DNA from 3 places in the Streptomyces sp. B1I3 genome. Region 2 is predicted to be linked to each of the others. Evidence: predicted binding sites of a transcription regulator. Region 2 holds the regulator's gene; each other region holds the start of a gene.
What was found. The regulator HrcA, encoded in region 2, represses chaperone genes, less so after heat shock. The targets are predictions, from matches to a motif close to TTNGCACTCNGNNNNNCNGAGTGCNAA.

Region 1 (6,497 bases), 2.2 Mb from region 2:
CTGACCGCGGGTTGGGTGCAGCCGAGCTCCCGCCCGGCGGCGGAGAACGAGCCGGTGGTGGCGACGGCGCGCAGGACACGGAGATGACGAGCTTCGATCACCCTCCCACCATAAGCGGCACTTGCAGCGGAGGGCGAATAATCACAGGCAGCTTTGAGGGCCGAATGGTTAGCGTGTGGGCATGAAGTTGCTGAGCGTGAATCTGGGCCGCCCCACGGCCTCCCCGAACACCGACGGCCCCGGCGGGGTCACCGGGATCGACAAGCGTCCGGCCGATGGCCCGGTGACGGTCACCGACCCCGGCCCCAAGGGCACCGGCGGCAGCGGCCTGGCCGGTGACGCCGTATGCGACCTGCGCCACCACGGCGGCTCGGACCAGGCGGTGTACGCCTTCGCCCGAGAGGAGCTCGACGCCTGGGAGAAGGAGCTGGGCCGGCCCCTTCCCAACGGCACGTTCGGCGAGAACCTGACGACCCTCGGCCTTCCGGTGAGCGACGCCAGGATCGGTGAGCGCTGGCGCATCGGCGGCGGAGTGGTCCTGGAGGTCACCGCGGGCCGCATACCGTGCCGGACGTTCGCGGGCCATCTGGACGAGAAGGGATGGGTGAAGCGGTTCACGCGGGCGGCGGCAACGGGCGCGTACCTGCGGGTCGTCGAACCGGGGACGATCCGTGCCGGCGACCCGGTCGAGATCGTGCACCGTCCGGACCACGAGGTCACCGCCGCGCTGCAGTTCCGTGCCGTCACGACCGAGCGGGAGCTCCTGCCGCTCCTGCTGGCCGCCGGGGAGGCCCTGCATCCGGAGGCGCTGCGCCAGGCGCGGAAGTACGTGGCGGCGCACGGCTCCTGAGGGCCGGCGGACCGCGGGCGGGCCTGCCGCCCGCGGTCCCGGGGGACGGCGGGTGGTGGGCGGGCCGACCGCCCGCACCCGCGGGGCACTAACGTGCCGCGTATGACGACTGCACTGATTACGGGCGCGACGGCGGGGATCGGCGCCGCCTTCGCACGGCGGCTCGCGGGTGACGGGCACAACCTGGTGCTGGTGGCCCGTGACACGGAGCGGCTGCGCGCACAGGCCACGGAACTGCACGACCGGCACGGCATCGAGGCCGAGGTGCTGACGGCCGACCTGTCCACGGACGCCGGGATCGAGGCGGTCGAGGCCCGCCTGACGAAGCGTGTGAGCCCCGTCGACCTGCTGGTGAACAACGCCGGCTTCGGCAACAAGGGGCGTTACCTGGACGTCTCCATGGCCGATGAACTGACCATGCTGAAGGTGCACTGCGAGGCGGTGCTCCGGTTGACCTCGGCTGCAGCGGGCGGGATGCGGGAGCGTGGCCGCGGCGGAGTGGTCAACGTGGCCTCGGTGGCGGCCTTCCTGCCCCGGGGGACGTACGGGGCGTCGAAGGCGTGGGTCGTGCAGTTCACCCAGGGTGCGGCGAAGGACCTCGCGGGTTCGGGGGTGCGGCTGATGGCGCTCTGCCCCGGCTTCGTACGGACGGAGTTCCACGAGCGGGCGGGGATGGGTACGGGCAACATCCCCGGCTGGATGTGGCTCGACGCGGACAAGCTGGTCGCGGCGGCCCTGGCCGACCTGGCCAGGGGCAGGACGGTGTCCGTGCCGGATCCCCGGTACAAGGCGATGATGGGTCTGGTGAAGGTGACACCCCGGGGACTCCTCGGCGGAGTCACCTCCCGCGCGGGCCGTACCTACGGCCCCCGGTAGCGGCCTCCTCGCCTCGCCCGGATCGCGGCCGCGGCGGCGAGGGGCCAGGACGCACCGAGGCCCGGTGCCCCCGCGACGGGGGTACCGGGCCTCGGTGGCGTACGGAGCCGTACTAGTGCGAGTGGCCGTGGCCGCCGTGACCGGAGTCGCCCTCGTCATCGGCCGGCTTCTCTACGACCAGGGTCTCGGTCGTGAGCAGCAGCGACGCGATGGACGCGGCGTTCTCCAGGGCGGAGCGGGTGACCTTGACCGGGTCGATGACGCCGGCCTTCACCAGGTCGCCGTACTCGCCGGTCGCGGCGTTGAAGCCCTGACCCTTGTCGAGCTCGGCGACCTTCGAGGTGATGACGTAGCCCTCGAGGCCGGCGTTCTCGGCGATCCAGCGCAGCGGCTCGACGGCGGCGCGGCGCACGACCGCGACACCCGTGGCCTCGTCGCCGGTCTTGCCGAGGTTGCCCTCGAGGACCTTGACGGCGTGGACCAGAGCGGAGCCACCACCGGAGACGATGCCCTCCTCGACCGCGGCGCGGGTCGCGGAGATGGCGTCCTCCAGACGGTGCTTCTTCTCCTTGAGCTCCACCTCGGTGGCGGCACCGACACGGATCACGCAGACGCCGCCGGCCAGCTTCGCGAGGCGCTCCTGGAGCTTCTCGCGGTCCCAGTCGGAGTCCGTGGACTCGATCTCGGCCTTGATCTGGTTGACGCGGCCCTTGACGTCGGCGGAGTCGCCGCCGCCGTCGACGATGGTCGTGTCGTCCTTCGAGACGGTGACGCGGCGGGCGGTGCCCAGCACGTCCAGACCGGCCTGGTCGAGCTTGAGGCCGACCTCCTCGGCGATGACGGTCGCACCGGTGAGGGTGGCGATGTCTCCGAGCATGGCCTTGCGGCGGTCACCGAAGCCCGGGGCCTTCACCGCGACGGCGTTGAAGGTGCCACGGATCTTGTTGACGACGAGGGTGGAGAGCGCCTCGCCCTCGACGTCCTCGGCGATGATGAGCAGCGGCTTGGAGGCACCCGCCTGGATGACCTTCTCCAGGAGCGGGAGCAGCTCCTGGATGGAGCCGATCTTGCCCTGGTGGATCAGGATGTACGGGTCGTCGAGGACGGCCTCCATACGCTCCTGGTCGGTCACCATGTACGGGGAGAGGTAGCCCTTGTCGAAGGCCATGCCCTCGGTGAACTCGAGGTCCAGACCGAAGGTGTTGGACTCCTCGACGGTGATGACACCGTCCTTGCCGACCTTGTCCATCGCGTCCGCGATGAGCTCGCCGACCTGGGCGTCCTGCGCGGAGAGCGCGGCCACGGCGGCGATGTCGGACTTGTCGTCGATCGGGCGGGCGGTCGCGAGGAGCTCCTCGGACACGGCCTTCACGGCGGCGTCGATGCCCTTCTTCAGGGCGGCCGGGGACGCGCCCGCGGCAACGTTGCGCAGACCCTCGCGGACGAGCGCCTGGGCGAGCACGGTGGCGGTGGTGGTGCCGTCACCGGCTACGTCGTTGGTCTTGGTCGCCACCTCCTTCACCAGCTGGGCACCGAGGTTCTCGTACGGGTCGTCGAGCTCGACCTCGCGCGCGATGGTGACACCGTCGTTGGTGATGGTGGGAGCGCCGAACTTCTTGTCGATGACGACGTTGCGGCCCTTCGGGCCGATCGTCACCTTCACCGTGTCGGCAAGCTTGTTGACGCCGCGCTCAAGGGCGCGACGGGCGTCCTCGTCGAACTTCAGAATCTTCGCCATGGGCTGAGCTGTCCTCTCAAACGAACTGCGCCCCTCGCCACCCGGCTAGTTATTTCGCAGGGGGCCAGGGGCGCAGAACGGAAGCAAACGTGGGTGAGTTACTTCTCGATGATCGCGAGAACGTCGCGCGCCGAGAGGACGAGGTACTCCTCGCCGTTGTACTTCACCTCGGTACCGCCGTACTTGCTGTACAGAACGACATCGCCGGTCTTGACGTCGAGCGGAAGGCGCTCGCCGTTCTCGAAGCGGCCCGGGCCCACGGCCAGGACGACGCCCTCCTGGGGCTTCTCCTTGGCGGTGTCCGGAATGACCAGGCCGGAAGCCGTGGTCTGCTCGGCGTCGAGCGGCTGGACCACAATGCGGTCCTCGAGCGGCTTGATCGCAACCTTGGAGCTGGTGGTCGACACGATCCGGTCTCCCCCTTCGGAGATCTCACGGGGTTTAACAGTCTGTGGGTGGCGACCAGGTGGATCCGTCGTCGCGGGTGCCGGACCTGCCCTGTCGCAGTGGTGCTGGCACTCTCCAGTGGGGAGTGCCAGCACTGAGACTATGACTGCGATTAGCACTCGGTCAAGCGGAGTGCCAATTGACCACCCTCGCGTGGCGTGGCCGGGCGGCTCCACGCCCGCACAACGCCGGAGATCCGCACAGGGTTCCGTACGGCGGACGGCCCGTCAGACGTAGTCCTCCAGCCTGGCCACGGCGTACCCCTTGCCGGTGACCGTCCTCATGACGTTGCGGATCATGTCGGCCATGGATCCGTCCCAGTCGTCAGGGCCCCGGAAGTGGGTGAGGATGATGTCGCCGGGATGCAGGTCCCTGTCCCACTCGCGCCACTCCATGCGGTCGGGGAACGCCTCGGCGGCCCACAGGGGCACGGCCTCGATGCCGCAGGACTTGGCGACGCGCAGGGTGTCGCCGTTGTAGTTGCCGTACGGCGGCCGGAAGAGAGTGGGCCGCTTCCCCAGGCGCTTCTCGATCCTGTCCTGCGAGCCGCAGATCTCCCGCCGCTGGTCCTCCTCGGACAGCCCGGGGAGGTAGGGGTGGGTGAGCGTGTGGTTGTTGAGGGTGACCCCGTGGGCCTGCATCTCCTTGAAGTAGCCGTAGTCGTCGCTCACCTCGTAGTCGCTGAGGAAGGCGCTGTACGGGATGTTCAGCTCCGACATCATCCGCAGCAGCTCGGGGTCCTTCTCGGCGCCGTCGTCCATCGTCAGGAAGACGATCCGCTCCTTGGTCGGCACGGTGGTGAAGACCGGCGGCAGATCCTCCCCGCCCTCGACCTCGAAGCCCTCGCGGGTGGCGATGTGCGGCTTCTCGGCAGGCGGCGCGGGCGCGGTGAGCGGGACCTCGGACAGCCCCCACCTCTTCGCGACGGCGACGCGGGCCGCCTGCTGCCGATTCAGCAGCTCGGCCTCGGCCCGCGTCTCGGCAGCGGCCGCGGCCGCGGCGGGGCCCGCCTGCGCGGCGGCGGCTCCCGGCTGCCCGGCCGCCGGCTCCCCCTGGCCGGCGGCCCCTTCGTCCCCACCGTCGGCGCAACCGGAGGCGGCGGCACCGATCAGCAGGGCGACCAGGACCGCACAGGCCGTTCTGTGCGGTTTGATGACAGGTTTTTCGTTTTGTCGTACTAGTTGCATGGCGCCGCATCCTGCCACCGGGGCACCGGCCGCCTCCCACGACACCTCCACCGCACCCGGCGCGTCCCCCGGCTGGCTCACAATGGAGCCGTGAACGCCCTTTCCCCTGCCGATCAGGCCGAGCCCGCCGACCCGCTCGCCGCCTTCGCCGCCCTGCGCACCCCCGAGGGCACGGCGCTCCTGGACGAGCTGCGCGACCACGACCCCGCCCGGGAGCTGGCCACCGCGACCCGGCTGCGCCGCACCCACCCGGCCGCCCTCGTGTCAGCGGCGCTCGGTCAGGCGCGGCTGCGGCAGCGCGCGGTCGCGAAGTTCGGGGCGGCCGACGCGTACCGCATGTTCTTCACCCCCGACGGCGTGGAGCAGGCCACCCGGACCTCCGTCGCCACCTACCGTGCCGAGCGGTTCGCGGGGCTCGGCGGCGTACGGCGCGTCGCCGACCTGTGCTGCGGCATCGGCGGCGACGCCATCGCCCTCGCCCGGGCCGGGATCGGTGTCCTCGCCGTGGACCGCGACCCGCTGACCGTCGAGGTCGCCCGCGCCAACGCCCAGGCGCTCGGCCTCCAGGACCTCGTCGAGGTGCGGTGCGCCGACGTCACGGAGATCGACACCTCCCCGTACGACGCCGTCTTCGTCGACCCGGCCCGGCGCGGCGGACGCGGCAGGATCTTCGACCCGGAGGCGTACTCACCCCCGCTCTCCTGGGCCACCGCCGCCGCCCTGAAGGCGCCCCGCGCGGCGCTGAAGATCGCCCCAGGCGTGCCGCACGAGGCGATCGGGCCGCACGCCGAGGCCGAATGGATCTCGGACGGCGGGGACGTGAAGGAGGCGGTGCTCTGGTTCGGCGACGGTTTCCGTCCCGGAGCCTTCCGGGCCACCCTCCTGCCGTCCCGCGCGACCCTGACCGCCGCCGCCCCGCTCCCCGCGCCGCCCGTCGGACCCGTCGGCCGGTATCTCTACGAGCCGGACGGCGCCGTCATCCGTGCCCACCTGGTCGCCGACGTCGTCGAGCGGTGCGGGGGCCGGCTGATCGACGAGACGATCGCGTACGTCACGAGTGACGCCCCCTACGACTCCGGCTACGCGACCGGGTACGAGATCACCGATCAGCTGCCCTTCCACATGAAGAGGCTGAAGGCGCTGCTGCGGGAGCGCGCGGTGGGCGTGCTGACCGTCAAGAAGCGCGGTTCGGCGGTGGAACCGGAGGAGTTGCGGCGCAGGATGAAGCTCCAGGGGCCGCACTCCGCCACCGTCTTCCTGACGCGGGTGGCCGGAGCACCGACGATGCTGATCGGGCAGCCGCTGAAACGCCCCTGAGCCCCTGAGCCTGCCGGGGACCCTGAAGCCCCGGCAGGACCGGCCGCGTACTCAGGTGGTAGCAGGGGGCCAGGCGGTTCAG
Region 2 (6,497 bases):
GGCTCTCCCGCCATGGCCGGGCCTCCTCGGTCGTCTCTTTCGGTGATCGTGCTCCGTGCCGGTCGTACCGATCGGAGCCGGCGGTCCTGCTCGGTGCGCGGGGTCTGATCAGTACACCGGCATGCTATCGGGCCGCGCACGCCCGGCGTCCCCGGCCACCGGGCGCGCCGGTACGGCTCGGCGACGGCCCGGACCGTGCTCTCAGCCCCAGCGCCCGGTGCGCCCCATCAGCAGCGCGGCGGCGGCCGTCCCCGCCGTCGAGGTGCGCAGCACACTGGGACCGAGCCGGTAGGGCGGGGCTCCCGCGGCGGCGAAGGCGGCGAGCTCCTGGGGGGAGACTCCGCCTTCCGGGCCCACCACCAGCACGATGGAGCCCCGGTCGGGGAGCGCCGCGGTGGCGAGCGGCGCGCTGCCGGTCTCCCGGTCCTCGTGCAGGACGCCCGCGAAGTCCGCGGTGGCCAGCAGCGCGGCGACCTGCTTGGTCGACATGACCTCCGCGACCTCGGGGAACCTCACCCGGCGTGACTGCTTCCCCGCCTCGCGGGCGGTACTGCGCCACTTGGCCAGGGACTTGAGTCCCCGGTCGCCCTTCCACTGCGTGATGCACCGTGACGCCTGCCAGGGGACGATCGCGTCGACGCCCGTCTCGGTCATCGTCTCGACCGCGAGTTCCCCGCGGTCCCCCTTGGGCAGGGCCTGGACGACGGTGACGAACGGCGTGGGCGCCGGCTCCTCGTGCACCGGGTCCAGACCGGTGACGAGCAGACGGTCCTTGCCCTCCGCCGCTCGTACGACCCCTTCGGCCCAGCGGCCCCGTCCGTCGGTCAGGACGACGTCCTCCCCCGGGTTCAGCCGCTTCACGGAGACGGCGTGCCGCCCCTCGGGCCCTTCCAGGGCGAACTCCGGTCCGCTGGGCATGTGTTCGACGACGAAGACCGGTGCCGTCATCGGGCATCCCTCCCACTCACTGCCGCACGCGCGGCTTCCATTTCGGCGGCGAGCAGTTCCACGAGTTCCCCGGCGGGCAGCTCGCGTGCCATCCGGTGCCCCTGGCCCGCCCACAGGGCCATGCCCTGGGCGTCCCCGACTTCGGCGGCGGCCTTGCGCAGCCCACTGGTCAGCTGGTGCACCTGCGGATAGGCGGCGGGGGCGTACCGGCCGTGCTCACGTACGAAGCGGTTGACCAGCCCTCGCGCCGGACGGCCGGAGAAGGCCCGGGTCAGGGCGGTCGTCACGAACAGCGGGTTGGTCAGGGCCTGCTTGTGCAGCGGGTGGGCCCCCGACTCGGGGCAGGCCAGGAACGCCGTCCCGAGTTGCGCCGCGTCCGCGCCGGCCGCCAGCACGGACGTGATCTGGGAGCCGCGCATCAGCCCGCCGGCAGCCACGAGGGGCAACCCGACGGTTTCGCGGACCTCGGCGACCAGGGTGAGGAGCCCGGTGCCGGTGAGACCGCCCTGGGGATCGTCCCGGTGCGTGGACCGGTGCCCGCCCGCCTCGGCGCCCTGGACGCAGACCGCCTGGGCGCCCGCCCACTGCGCGTTGCGCGCCTCCTGCGGGGAGGTGACCGTCACGACGGTGAAGGTACCGGCCTGGGCGAAGGCGTCGAGCACCTCGCGGGTGGGGCAGCCGAAGGTGAAGGAGACGACGGGTACGGGATCCTCGAGCAGGATCGCGACCTTGGCCTCGTATCCGTCGTCGCCGCTGGAGTCGGGGTCGCCGAGCGGGGTCTCGTACCAGGAGGCCTCACCCGCGAGCTGGTGGCGGTACACCTCGACGGCGCTCGGGTCTGCGAGCAGGGGCTGCGGCATGAACAGGTTGACGCCGAAGGCCCCGCCGGTCAGCCGGCGCAGCTGTTCGACCTCGTTGTACATCCCGTCCGCGGTCTTGTAGCCGGCGGCGAGGAAACCGAGCCCCCCGGCCTCGGTGACGGCCCCGGCCAGATGCGGGCCGGAGACCCCGCTGGCCATCGGGGCCTGCACGATCGGATACCGGCAGAGATCGGTCAGCGCCAAGGACATGACCGCATCGTGCCACGTCCCGCGCACCGTGCCGAATCAGCCGTTTTACGCAGCCCCGGCCTCCCTCGCCAGCCGGCCGGTCCGCCGGCAGGCGGGACCTCCCGCACGCGGCACCGCCCGCCGGTACGGGACCGGCGGGCGGTGCGGTGGTGCGGTGCGGGCGGGCGCTTCAGCTGCCTCCCGGCATCGGGCGGCGGTCTGCACCGCCCTGTCCGGCGTCCGGTGTCAGCGGCCGTTGAAAGCGTCCTTCAACCGGGAGAAAAGGCCTTGCTGCCCTGGCTGGAACTGGCCGGTGGGGCGCTCCTCACCGCGCAGCTTCGCCAGCTCCCGCAGGAGGTGCTCCTGTTCGGGGTCCATCTTCATCGGAGTGGTGACCTCGACGTGCACGATGAGGTCCCCGCGCCCGCCGCCTCGCAGATGCGTGATGCCGCGCCCGTGCAGCGGGACCGACTGGCCGGACTGGGTGCCCGGCCGGATGTCGATCTCCTCCAGGCCGTCCAGCGTCTCCAGCGGCACCTGGGTGCCGAGTGCCGCAGCCGTCATGGGGATGGTGACCGTGCAGTGCAGATCGTCGCCGCGCCGCTGGAACACCGCGTGCGACAGCTCGTGGATCTCGACGTACAGGTCACCGGCAGGGCCGCCGCCGGGGCCGACCTCGCCCTCGCCCGCGAGCTGGATACGCGTGCCGTTGTCGACGCCCGCGGGAATCTTCACGGTGAGGGTGCGCCGCGAACGGATGCGGCCGTCGCCGGCGCACTCGGGGCACGGGGTCGGCACGACCGTACCGAAGCCCTGGCACTGCGGGCAGGGCCGCGAGGTCATGACCTGGCCGAGGAAGGACCGGGTGACCTGGGAGACCTCGCCACGGCCGCGGCACATGTCACAGGTCTGCGCGGAGGTGCCGGGAGCGGCGCCCTCGCCACTGCAGGTCGTGCAGACGACCGCCGTGTCGACCTGGATGTCCTTGGTCGTGCCGAAGGCCGCCTCGTTGAGGTCGATCTCCAGCCGGATCATGGCGTCCTGGCCGCGCCTGGTCCGCGAACGCGGTCCGCGCTGCGTGGCGTTGCCGAAGAACGCGTCCATGATGTCGCTGAAGTTGCCGAAGCCGCCGGCCCCGAAACCGCCCGCGCCACCGCCGCCGCCCGAGGCGGACAGCGGGTCGCCGCCGAGGTCGTAGACCTGCTTCTTCTGCGGGTCCGACAGCACCTCGTAAGCGGCGTTGATCTCCTTGAACCGCTCCTGGGTCTTCGGATCCGGGTTGACATCCGGGTGCAGCTCGCGGGCGAGCCTGCGGAATGCCTTCTTGATCTCGTCCTGAGATGCGTCGCGGCGCACGCCGAGTACGGCGTAGTAGTCCGTGGCCACTTACGACTCCGCCAGGATCTGTCCGACGTAACGTGCCACTGCGCGTACCGCTCCCATCGTTCCGGGGTAGTCCATGCGGGTCGGTCCGACCACGCCGAGTTTGGCGACTGCCTCGTCGCCCGAACCGTAGCCGACCGCGACGACGGATGTGGAGTTGAGGCCTTCGTGGGCGTTCTCGTGCCCGATCCGTACGGTCATGCCTGAGTCCGTCGCCTCACCGAGCAGCTTCAGCAGCACGACCTGCTCCTCCAGTGCCTCCAGCACCGGCCGGATCATCACAGGGAAGTCGTGCCCGAAGCGGGTGAGGTTGGAGGTGCCGCCGATGATGAGCCGCTCCTCCGTCTCTTCGACCAGAGTCTCGAGAAGGACGGAGAGCACCGTGGACACGGTTCCCCGGTCCTCGCTCTCGAAGGACTCCGGCAGGTCCTGCACCAGACGCGGGACATCCGCGAAGCGGCGTCCCACGACCCGGCTGTTGAGCCGGGCCCGCAGGTCGGCCAGGGAGGTGTCACCGAACGGTGCAGGGCAGTCGATCATACGCTGTTCGACACGGCCCGTGTCCGTGATCAGTACGAGCATCAGCCTGGCCGGGGCCAGTGACAGCAGCTCCACGTGCCGCACCGTCGAGCGGGTCAGCGAGGGGTACTGCACGACGGCGACCTGCCGGGTCAGCTGCGCGAGCAGCCTGACCGTGCGGCCCACGACGTCGTCGAGGTCGACCGCGCCGTCGAGGAAATTCTGGATGGCCCGGCGTTCCGGCGACGACAGGGGCTTGACGCCCGCGAGCTTGTCGACGAAAAGACGGTAGCCCTTGTCCGTGGGGATGCGCCCCGCACTGGTGTGCGGCTGGGCGATGAAGCCCTCGTCCTCCAGTACTGCCATGTCGTTGCGGACAGTGGCCGGGGAGACTCCCAGGCTGTGCCGCTCGGTGAGCGCCTTGGAGCCGACCGGCTCCTCGGTGCCGACATAGTCCTGGACGATGGCGCGCAGCACTTCGAGTCTGCGTTCACTGAGCACCGCGCACACCTCCAGCTGTGGTTCTCCGGTGTCTGCCTGGCACTCTGCGCTTTCGAGTGCCAGCAATTCCCCCGGCCAGTGTACGGGGGCGGAGTGGTACCTGGGCAAGGGCGACCGGCCATGCCGTCGCGGGACTGCGCAGGTCGTTGCCGATAGCGTCGCCGTATGGACGTCTCTTGGGAAGAGTTCGGCTGGGAGCGGTTGGGCAACGGCACGGGGCGCCGGCGCCTTCCTGTCTGGGACGCGACGGTCTCCCTGGTGGTCGGAGCGGACGCCGTGCTGCTCCACGACACCGGCTCGTCGCTCCGGGAGGGGGTCGAACTGCGGACCCAGGTGCAGGGCCTCCTCGGCCGCAGGGTGACGCATATCGCACTCAGCCACCCGCACTTCGATCACGTACTGGGCACCGCCGCCTTCGCCGGGGCGGAGGTCTACGGCGCGGTCGGCACGGCAGAACTGCTCAGGCACGGCGCCGGGGAACTGCGCGAGGACGCGGTGCGTCACGGGCTGAGCGAGCACGACGCCGTCACCGCGACGGACGTGCTGGTACCGCCGCGGCATCAGGTGAGCGGTGAGTGGACCCTGGATCTGGGCGACGGCCTGCAGGTACTGCTGGCGAACGTGGGCCCGGGGCACAGCGGCCACGACCTGGCGGTGCTGGTGCCGGGCTCACCCGTCGTGGTGCTCTGCGGGGATCTGGTCGAGGAGTCCGGCGAGCCGCAGGCGGGCCCGGACGCCGTCACCACACACTGGCCGGCCGCCCTGGACCGGTTGCTGGAGCTGGGCGGCGAGGACGCGCTGTACGTGCCGGGGCACGGGGCGGTCGTGGACGCCGCGTTCGTCCGGGCGCAGCGCGACGGGCTGGCCCGCCGGTTCGGCGTGTCGTGAGGGGGCTCCCTGCCCGTCCTGCCGTGAACACGTCTCCTGCGCCGGCGTGCCGTTTATCGTCGTGCCATGCGCAGCTATCAGCCGGATCTGACCCCGCCGTGGAAGAGGTCCGCCACCGTTCCCGAGGTACCCGCCGAGCCCGATCTGGTCGTGGAGGAGGTCTCCACCGGCTTCTGCGGAGCGGTGATCCGGTGCGAGAAGACGGCCCAGGGGCCCACGGTCACGCTGGAGGACCGGTTCGGCAAGCACCGGGTGTTCCCGATGGAGCCTCGCGGTTTCCTGCTGGAGGGCAGGGTGGTCACCCTCGTACGGCCCTCGGCCGGGGGACCCGCCCGTCCGGCCCGTACGGCCTCCGGTTCGCTGGCCGTCCCGGGGGCACGGGCCCGTGTGGCGCGGGCGGGCCGCATCTACGTGGAGGGCCGCCACGACGCCGAGCTGGTCGAGCGGGTCTGGGGCGACGACCTGCGCATCGAGGGCGTGGTCGTGGAGTACCTGGAGGGCATCGACGACCTGCCCGCGATCGTCCGCGAGTTCGGGCCGGGCCCGGACGCCCGTCTGGGGGTGCTGGTCGACCACCTGGTGCCCGGGTCGAAGGAGTCGCGTATCGCCGCCCAGGTCACGGACGGGAACGTGCTGGTCGTGGGACACCCGTACATCGACGTCTGGGAGGCGGTGAAACCGTCGTCCGTGGGCATCGCGGGCTGGCCGGTGGTGCCGCGCGGCGAGGACTGGAAGACGGGGGTGTGCCGTGCGCTGGGTTGGCCGGAGAACACGGGTGCGGCGTGGCAGCACATCCTGTCCCGGGTCGGTTCCTACAAGGACCTGGAACCGCAGTTGCTCGGCCGCGTCGAGGAGCTGATCGACTTCGTCACCCTTCCGGCCTGAACGCCAGGGCGGAGGGCCTGCGCGCCGAGGGCCGCAGGGGCTACGCGCCGGGGGCCGCAGGGGCTACGCGCCGGGGGCAGCGCCGGGCCCGCCCGCCGGGCGGGGCCGGCACCCGGAACCGGGCCCGGTGCTGCCTGGGTCCGGTACGGCCCGGGTCCGCCGGGGAGCCGGTGCGGCCCGGGTCCGCCCGGGAGCTGGTGCGGGCCTCAGTCCACCAGGTCCCGCACCACGGCGTCGGCGAGCAGCCGCCCGCGCAGGGTGAGGACCGCGCGACCCTCGCCGTACGGGCCGGGCTCCAGCAGCCCGTCCGTCACGGCCCGGCCG
Region 3 (6,497 bases), 1.9 Mb from region 2:
CCACTGCGGTTGTGGTAGAAGTACGCCAGCGCGTCGGAGCGCAGCCCGTCGTACAGGTCGCCGCGGATCGAGAACGGCTCACTCACCTCGCCGTCGACCTCCACGGTGTAGCCGTCGCCCACCGTGGTGAGGTCGCCGAAGTCGAAGGTGTGGATCCGCTGACGTGAGCTGGGATCCTCGCCCTGCGGCACGGTCGTACCCGTGGCGGCCGTCGAACCGTCGGCGGACTTGACCGTCCAGGTCAGCGGCGCGTCGGCATCGGTGACCACGGTGCCGCTCTTGGGACCGCGGGGCAGGTAGCCGACCTGGTTGACGCGGACCGGCGATCCGGTGTCCGGCACGTAGACAGGGGGCTGGGCCCCGCCCCGCAGCGACACGTCGTCCATGCAGAAGACCGTCGCCCGCTCACCGCCGCCGATCTGCAGCTGCACCGACGCGGCCGGCTGGTCCACCGACGCCGTGAACGTACGGGTGACGTGCGTGGCCTCCGTACCCACCGGGTCCGCCGTGGCGAGGACCGCCGTGTACGGGTCGACCGCCTCCTGGACCCGCGTCTGGACGGTCAGGGGAACGGTCGAACTGGCGGTGTAGGACAGCTCGTAGCTCTCACCAGCGACGATCGGGACCTCGTTCTGCCCGACGATGACGTCCCAGGCGTTGGCGGTGCCGGCGGGGACGTCGACGCACAGCCGGCCGTCGGACACCGCGGCCGATGTGTTCGCCGTCCACCACCAGGGCGCGGCACCGGCGGTGAAATCGCCGTTGGCGATCTGCTCGGGCCCTGGTTCGGCGTCGTCGGCCAGGGCCGTGCCGGGCACGGCCAGGGCGCCCGCGCACAGAAGGACGGCGGCCGACAACCCGAACACGCTCCTCCCGGACCGGGACCGGGATCGAACGGGTACGGGCCGGGCGGGGGGCGGTAAGGCGTTCACCGATGAGACCTTTCGTCGACGTACGTGTGTGGGGGTACGGGCGACACACTTCATGGGAGCGCTCCCAACGAACGGCGGCGCGACGGGAGCACCGAGACGTGGGAGCGGTTCCACGGAGCGCAGCCATTGTGGGGCCTGGGGCACGCGTTACGCCAGGGTCATGACAGAAGAGCACGCGGACCACGCCCGAGTCGGCGTGGACGGGCCACGCGGAACGACGTCGGCACGGCGTGGACGCGCCACGCGGAACGACGTCGGCACGGCGTGGACGCGCCACGCGGAACGACGTCGGCACGGCGTGGACGCGCCACGCGGAACGACGTCGGCCCCCGGGAGGAATCCCGGGGGCCGACGTCGTATCAGGTACTGCGGGTACCGCGTGGAGCTGCTGATCCGAGGATCAGAAGTCCATGTCACCGCCCGGCATGCCGCCCGGAGCGGCCGCAGAGGCCTTCTCCGGCTTGTCGGCGATGACGGCCTCGGTGGTGAGGAAGAGCGCGGCGATGGAGGCGGCGTTCTGCAGAGCGGAGCGCGTGACCTTCGCCGGGTCGATGATGCCCTCGGCGATCATGTCGACGTACTCGCCGGTCGCGGCGTTGAGGCCGTGACCGATCGGCAGGTTGCGCACCTTCTCGACGATGACGCCACCCTCGAGACCACCGTTGACGGCGATCTGCTTGAGCGGGGCCTCCAGCGCGAGCTTCACGGCGTTGGCGCCCGTGGCCTCGTCACCGGTCAGGTCGAGCTTCTCGAAGACGGCCGAGGCCTGGAGCAGAGCCACGCCACCACCGGCGACGATGCCCTCCTCGACGGCGGCCTTGGCGTTGCGCACCGCGTCCTCGATGCGGTGCTTGCGCTCCTTGAGCTCCACCTCGGTGGCGGCGCCGGCCTTGATGACGGCCACGCCGCCGGCCAGCTTCGCGAGGCGCTCCTGCAGCTTCTCGCGGTCGTAGTCCGAGTCGGAGTTCTCGATCTCGGCACGGATCTGCTTGACGCGACCCTGAACCTGGTCGCTCTCGCCGCCGCCGTCGACGATCGTCGTCTCGTCCTTGGTGATGACGACCTTGCGGGCGGTGCCGAGCAGGTCCAGGCCGGCGTTCTCCAGCTTGAGACCGACCTCCTCGGAGATGACGGTGCCACCGGTGAGGATGGCGATGTCGCCGAGCATGGCCTTGCGGCGGTCACCGAAGCCCGGAGCCTTGACGGCGACGGACTTGAAGGTGCCACGGATCTTGTTGACGACCAGGGTCGACAGGGCCTCGCCCTCGACGTCCTCCGCGATGATCAGCAGGGGCTTGCCCGACTGCATGACCTTCTCGAGCAGCGGAAGGAGGTCCTTCACGTTGCTGATCTTGGAGTTGACGATCAGGATGTACGGGTCGTCGAACGACGTCTCCATACGCTCCATGTCGGTGGCGAAGTACGCCGAGATGTAGCCCTTGTCGAAGCGCATACCCTCCGTGAGCTCGAGCTCCAGACCGAAGGTCTGGGACTCCTCGACGGTGATGACGCCTTCCTTGCCGACCTTGTCCATAGCCTCGGCGATCTTGGCGCCGATCTCGGTGTCAGCAGCGGAGATGGAGGCCGTCGAAGCGATCTGCTCCTTGGTCTCCACGTCCTTCGCCTGCTCCAGCAGAGCGGCGGAGACGGCCTCGACGGCCTTCTCGATGCCACGCTTGAGAGCCATCGGGTTGGCACCCGCGGCGACGTTGCGCAGGCCCTCGCGGACGAGCGCCTGGGCGAGAACGGTGGCGGTGGTCGTACCGTCGCCGGCGACGTCGTCCGTCTTCTTGGCGACCTCCTTGACCAGCTCCGCACCGATCTTCTCGTACGGGTCCTCGAGCTCGATCTCCTTGGCGATGGAAACACCATCGTTGGTGATCGTGGGCGCGCCCCACTTCTTCTCGAGGACGACGTTACGGCCCTTCGGGCCGAGGGTTACCTTGACGGCGTCGGCGAGCTGGTTCATCCCGCGCTCGAGACCGCGCCGTGCCTCCTCGTCGAACGCGATGATCTTGGCCATGTGAAGTGGTCCTCCCGGACAGGGGTGGATTCTCCGGACCGAGTGGCGCCCGCGACGGACGGCCAGCGTGCCCAGTGGTTCCTTGCCCCACCGGGCCTGCGGGCCTCACCGGCCCGGTCCAAGTTCTGTCACTCTCACCTGGAGAGTGCTAACGCCAATGATTAGCACTCGACCCCGGAGAGTGCAAGCGCCTTCGGTGATGGCTCGCTGGGTGAACACCCTCCGGGAACCGGAAGCCGGCGCGGGACGCGCGCAGGGCCCGTACCCCTCTTACGGGTACGGGCCCTGCGTGTGCGAGTGGTGTCGTCGGCCGACCGCGCCGAGCTCAGCCGACGGCGAGCTTGACCATGTCCGCCTGCGGCCCCTTCTGGCCCTGCGAGATCTCGAATTCAACTCGCTGACCCTCTTCGAGGGTGCGGTATCCGTCCATCTGGATCGCGCTGTAGTGGACGAAAACATCCGCACCACCGTCGACCGCGATGAAGCCGTACCCCTTCTCCGCGTTGAACCACTTGACGGTGCCCTGAGCCATGCCTAACTCCCCTATTACTGGCCCTTGCACAGGACCGCACTTCGCGGACCCGGGTCAAACTCACCCCCCGACAGGAGGGGGCGGCGTGCGCCGGAACGCGTCGACCGCGGCCGAATGTATCTGCCCAACTGCCCTCTGCAACAGGTCAATCGGACGAGAATTCTGGGCGCGGCTGAACGCCCGGATAGGGGTAACTCGCAGGATTCCAGGGCAACTCGGGCCCGACATAGGCCACTTATGGCGCAAGGGGTACACGCACTTTGGCCACTTCTCGTCGCGACCAGGCGCATTCTCATATGCGGGTGGCACAGGCGGCCGAGGAGGCTTCCCCAACTGTACCGTGCTCAACCATGCAGAATGACCCCCTCCGCTTCTCGCGGAGGGGGTCATCGTCACGATGCCGAGCCGGACAGGAAGTCCGGCACCCGTGTCAGCCTCCGGCCACGGCCGGGATGATCGAGACGCCGGCGCCGTCCGGCGTGGCCGCGTCCAGGCCGCCCTCGAAACGCACGTCGTCGTCGTTGACGTACACGTTGACGAAGCGGCGCAGCTTGCCCTGGTCGTCCAGCACGCGGGCGGCGATGCCCGGGTGGTCCTTCTCGAGGGACGCGATGACCTCGGACAGAACCGCACCCTCGGCCGAGACCTCGGCCTGACCGCCCGTGTAGGTGCGGAGGATGGTGGGGATACGGACCTTGACGCTCATGTGGGTGCCTTCCTTCGGTCTCGGGTGGTCAGTTGCCGGCGGCGAGGCCCGCGTCGCGGAACGCGTCCAGGCTGGGCCGGATCGTCGCCGACAGGCCGGTCGTCGGGGCGACGGCGTCCAGCGTCTTCAGTCCGTCTCCGGTGTTCAGGACGACGGTGGTCAGGGACGGGTCCAGGAGGCCCGCGTCGATCAGCTTCTTCGTGACACCGACCGTCACACCGCCCGCGGTCTCCGCGAAGATGCCCTCGGTCCGGGCCAGCAGCTTGATCGCGTCGACGATCTGCTCGTCGTCGACGTCCTCCACGGCCCCGCCGGTACGCCGGGCGATGTCCAGGACGTACGGGCCGTCTGCCGGGTTGCCGATGGCGAGGGACTTGGCGATCGTGTTCGGCTTCTGGGGCCGTACGACGTCGTGACCGGCCTTGAAGGCGGTGGAGACCGGGGAGCAGCCCTCGGCCTGCGCACCGAAGATCTTGTACGGCTTGTCCTCGACCAGGCCGAGCTTGATCAGCTCCTGCAGACCCTTGTCGATCTTCGTGAGCTGGGATCCGGACGCGATCGGGATGACGAGCTGGTCGGGCAGCTGCCAGCCCAGCTGCTCGCAGATCTCGTACGCCAGGGTCTTGGACCCCTCGCCGTAGTACGGGCGCAGGTTGACGTTGACGAAGCCCCAGCCCTCGCCGAGCGGGTCGCCGATGAGCTCCGAGCAGAAGCGGTTGACGTCGTCGTAGTTGCCCTCGATGCCGACGAGCTCGCCGCCGTACACCGCGGCCATGACGACCTTGCCCTGCTCCAGGTCGTGCGGGATGAACACGCAGGACCGGAAGCCGGCACGGGCCGCCGCGGCACCCACCGCGCCGGCGAGGTTGCCGGTCGAGGAGCAGGAGAGCGTGGTGAAACCGAACGCGCGGGCGGCCTCGACGGCGATGGCGACGACACGGTCCTTGAAGGAGTGCGTCGGGTTGCCGGAGTCGTCCTTCACGTAGAGACCGCCGGTGACGCCCAGCTCACGGGCGAGGTTGTCGGCCTTGACCAGCTTGGTGAAACCGGGGTTGATGTTGGGCTTGTCGGCGACATCGGAGGGGACCGGCAGCAGCGGCGCGTAGCGCCAGATGTTGTCGGGGCCCTCGGCAATGCGCTTCTTCAGCTCTTCGGGGGAGCCGCTCGGCAGGTCGTACGCCACTTCGAGCGGCCCGAAACAGGACGCGCAGGCGAAAATCGGACCGAGTTCGAAACGCTCGCCGCATTCGCGGCAGGAAAGCGCTACGGCGGGACCGAGGTCCACGGCGGAAGAATCGGTGTTGGCTGCAACTGTCTGCACGGCCATGATGGCGGAGGCCCTTTCTCCTCATCTTCCTCGCGACGTATTTCGCCGCAAGACGGAATTGGCACCTTCCCCACCGTGACCTCGCGGTCGGCAGGAGGGTTGCCGGGACTTCAACGGGCCGTTCCCTCAGTCCCTCTGGATGAGCGCTGTGGCACCGGATCGAGGACCCGGGCATTTGTCTGCGGACCCACCCCGACGTGCGAGGCTCATCCGCGTTGCTCAGACTGTAACCGACACATCGGACGGTCGAACCAGTCGTCCGTACCGCGAGATGGATCACACCCAGGGAGAACCGACCGTGCTGGAAGAGATGGAACGCTGGTTGAGCAGGCGTTCCTGGTCAGCCGCCGATCGCCCGCTGGACCGGCTCGTGGCCGCCAGGACGCAGGATCCGCACCGCACGACCGTGAGCGTCGTGCTGCCCGCACTGAACGAGGAAGCGACCGTCGGAGCCATCGTCGAGACGATCCGGCGCGAGCTCATGGAACGCGTCCCGCTGGTCGACGAACTCGTGGTGATCGACTCGGGCTCCACCGACCGCACCTCCGCCGTCGCCCGCGCGGCCGGCGCGCGCGTCGTGCACCGCGACGAGATACTGCCGCGCATACCCGCCGTCCCCGGCAAGGGCGAAGTGCTCTGGCGGTCACTCCTGGTGACCGGCGGGGAGATCGTCTGCTTCGTCGACGCCGACCTCAAGGACTTCTCGCCGGACTTCGTCTCCGGCACCGTCGGCCCGCTGCTCACCGAACCCGGGGTGCACTTCGTCAAGGCCATGTACGACCGGCCGCTCCACGGCTCCGCAGGCCAGGGGGGACGGGTCACCGAGCTGATGGCCCGCCCGCTGCTCAACCTGCACTGGCCGCAGCTGGCCGGCTTCGTCCAGCCGCTCGGCGGCGAGTACGCGGTACGGCGCTCCCTGCTGGAACGGCTGCCCTTCCCTGTCGGCTACGGAGTGGAGTTGGGCCTGCTCGTCGACG

Region 1: groES (co-chaperone GroES) is a predicted target of HrcA. The motif match lies at 4,024-4,050, and genes of this name have one in related genera.
Region 3: groL (chaperonin GroEL) is a predicted target of HrcA. The motif match lies at 3,117-3,143, and genes of this name have one in related genera.

Annotation. Positions count from the first base shown of each region.
Region 1 is NZ_JAUSYD010000001.1:3,265,640-3,272,136, forward strand. Features, by position in the region: gene QFZ58_RS14760 (LysR family transcriptional regulator) at 1-101, opposite strand, end outside; gene QFZ58_RS14765 (MOSC domain-containing protein) at 182-850, shown strand; gene QFZ58_RS14770 (SDR family oxidoreductase) at 953-1,726, shown strand; gene groL (chaperonin GroEL) at 1,839-3,464, opposite strand; gene groES (co-chaperone GroES) at 3,563-3,871, opposite strand; gene QFZ58_RS14785 (polysaccharide deacetylase family protein) at 4,139-5,098, opposite strand; gene QFZ58_RS14790 (methyltransferase domain-containing protein) at 5,189-6,415, shown strand.
Region 2 is NZ_JAUSYD010000001.1:5,454,388-5,460,884, reverse strand. Features, by position in the region: gene QFZ58_RS24805 (histidine triad nucleotide-binding protein) at 1-14, opposite strand, end outside; gene QFZ58_RS24800 (16S rRNA (uracil(1498)-N(3))-methyltransferase) at 202-948, opposite strand; gene QFZ58_RS24795 (nitronate monooxygenase) at 945-2,018, opposite strand; gene dnaJ (molecular chaperone DnaJ) at 2,244-3,383, opposite strand; gene hrcA (heat-inducible transcriptional repressor HrcA) at 3,384-4,400, opposite strand; gene QFZ58_RS24780 (MBL fold metallo-hydrolase) at 4,566-5,288, shown strand; gene QFZ58_RS24775 (DUF3097 domain-containing protein) at 5,355-6,173, shown strand; gene hemW (radical SAM family heme chaperone HemW) at 6,380-6,497, opposite strand, start outside.
Region 3 is NZ_JAUSYD010000001.1:3,583,424-3,589,920, forward strand. Features, by position in the region: gene QFZ58_RS16335 (glycoside hydrolase family 9 protein) at 1-857, opposite strand, end outside; gene groL (chaperonin GroEL) at 1,333-2,955, opposite strand; gene QFZ58_RS16345 (cold-shock protein) at 3,281-3,487, opposite strand; gene QFZ58_RS16350 (MoaD/ThiS family protein) at 3,918-4,193, opposite strand; gene thrC (threonine synthase) at 4,222-5,520, opposite strand; SAM riboswitch class I at 5,539-5,666, opposite strand; gene QFZ58_RS16360 (glucosyl-3-phosphoglycerate synthase) at 5,819-6,497, shown strand, end outside.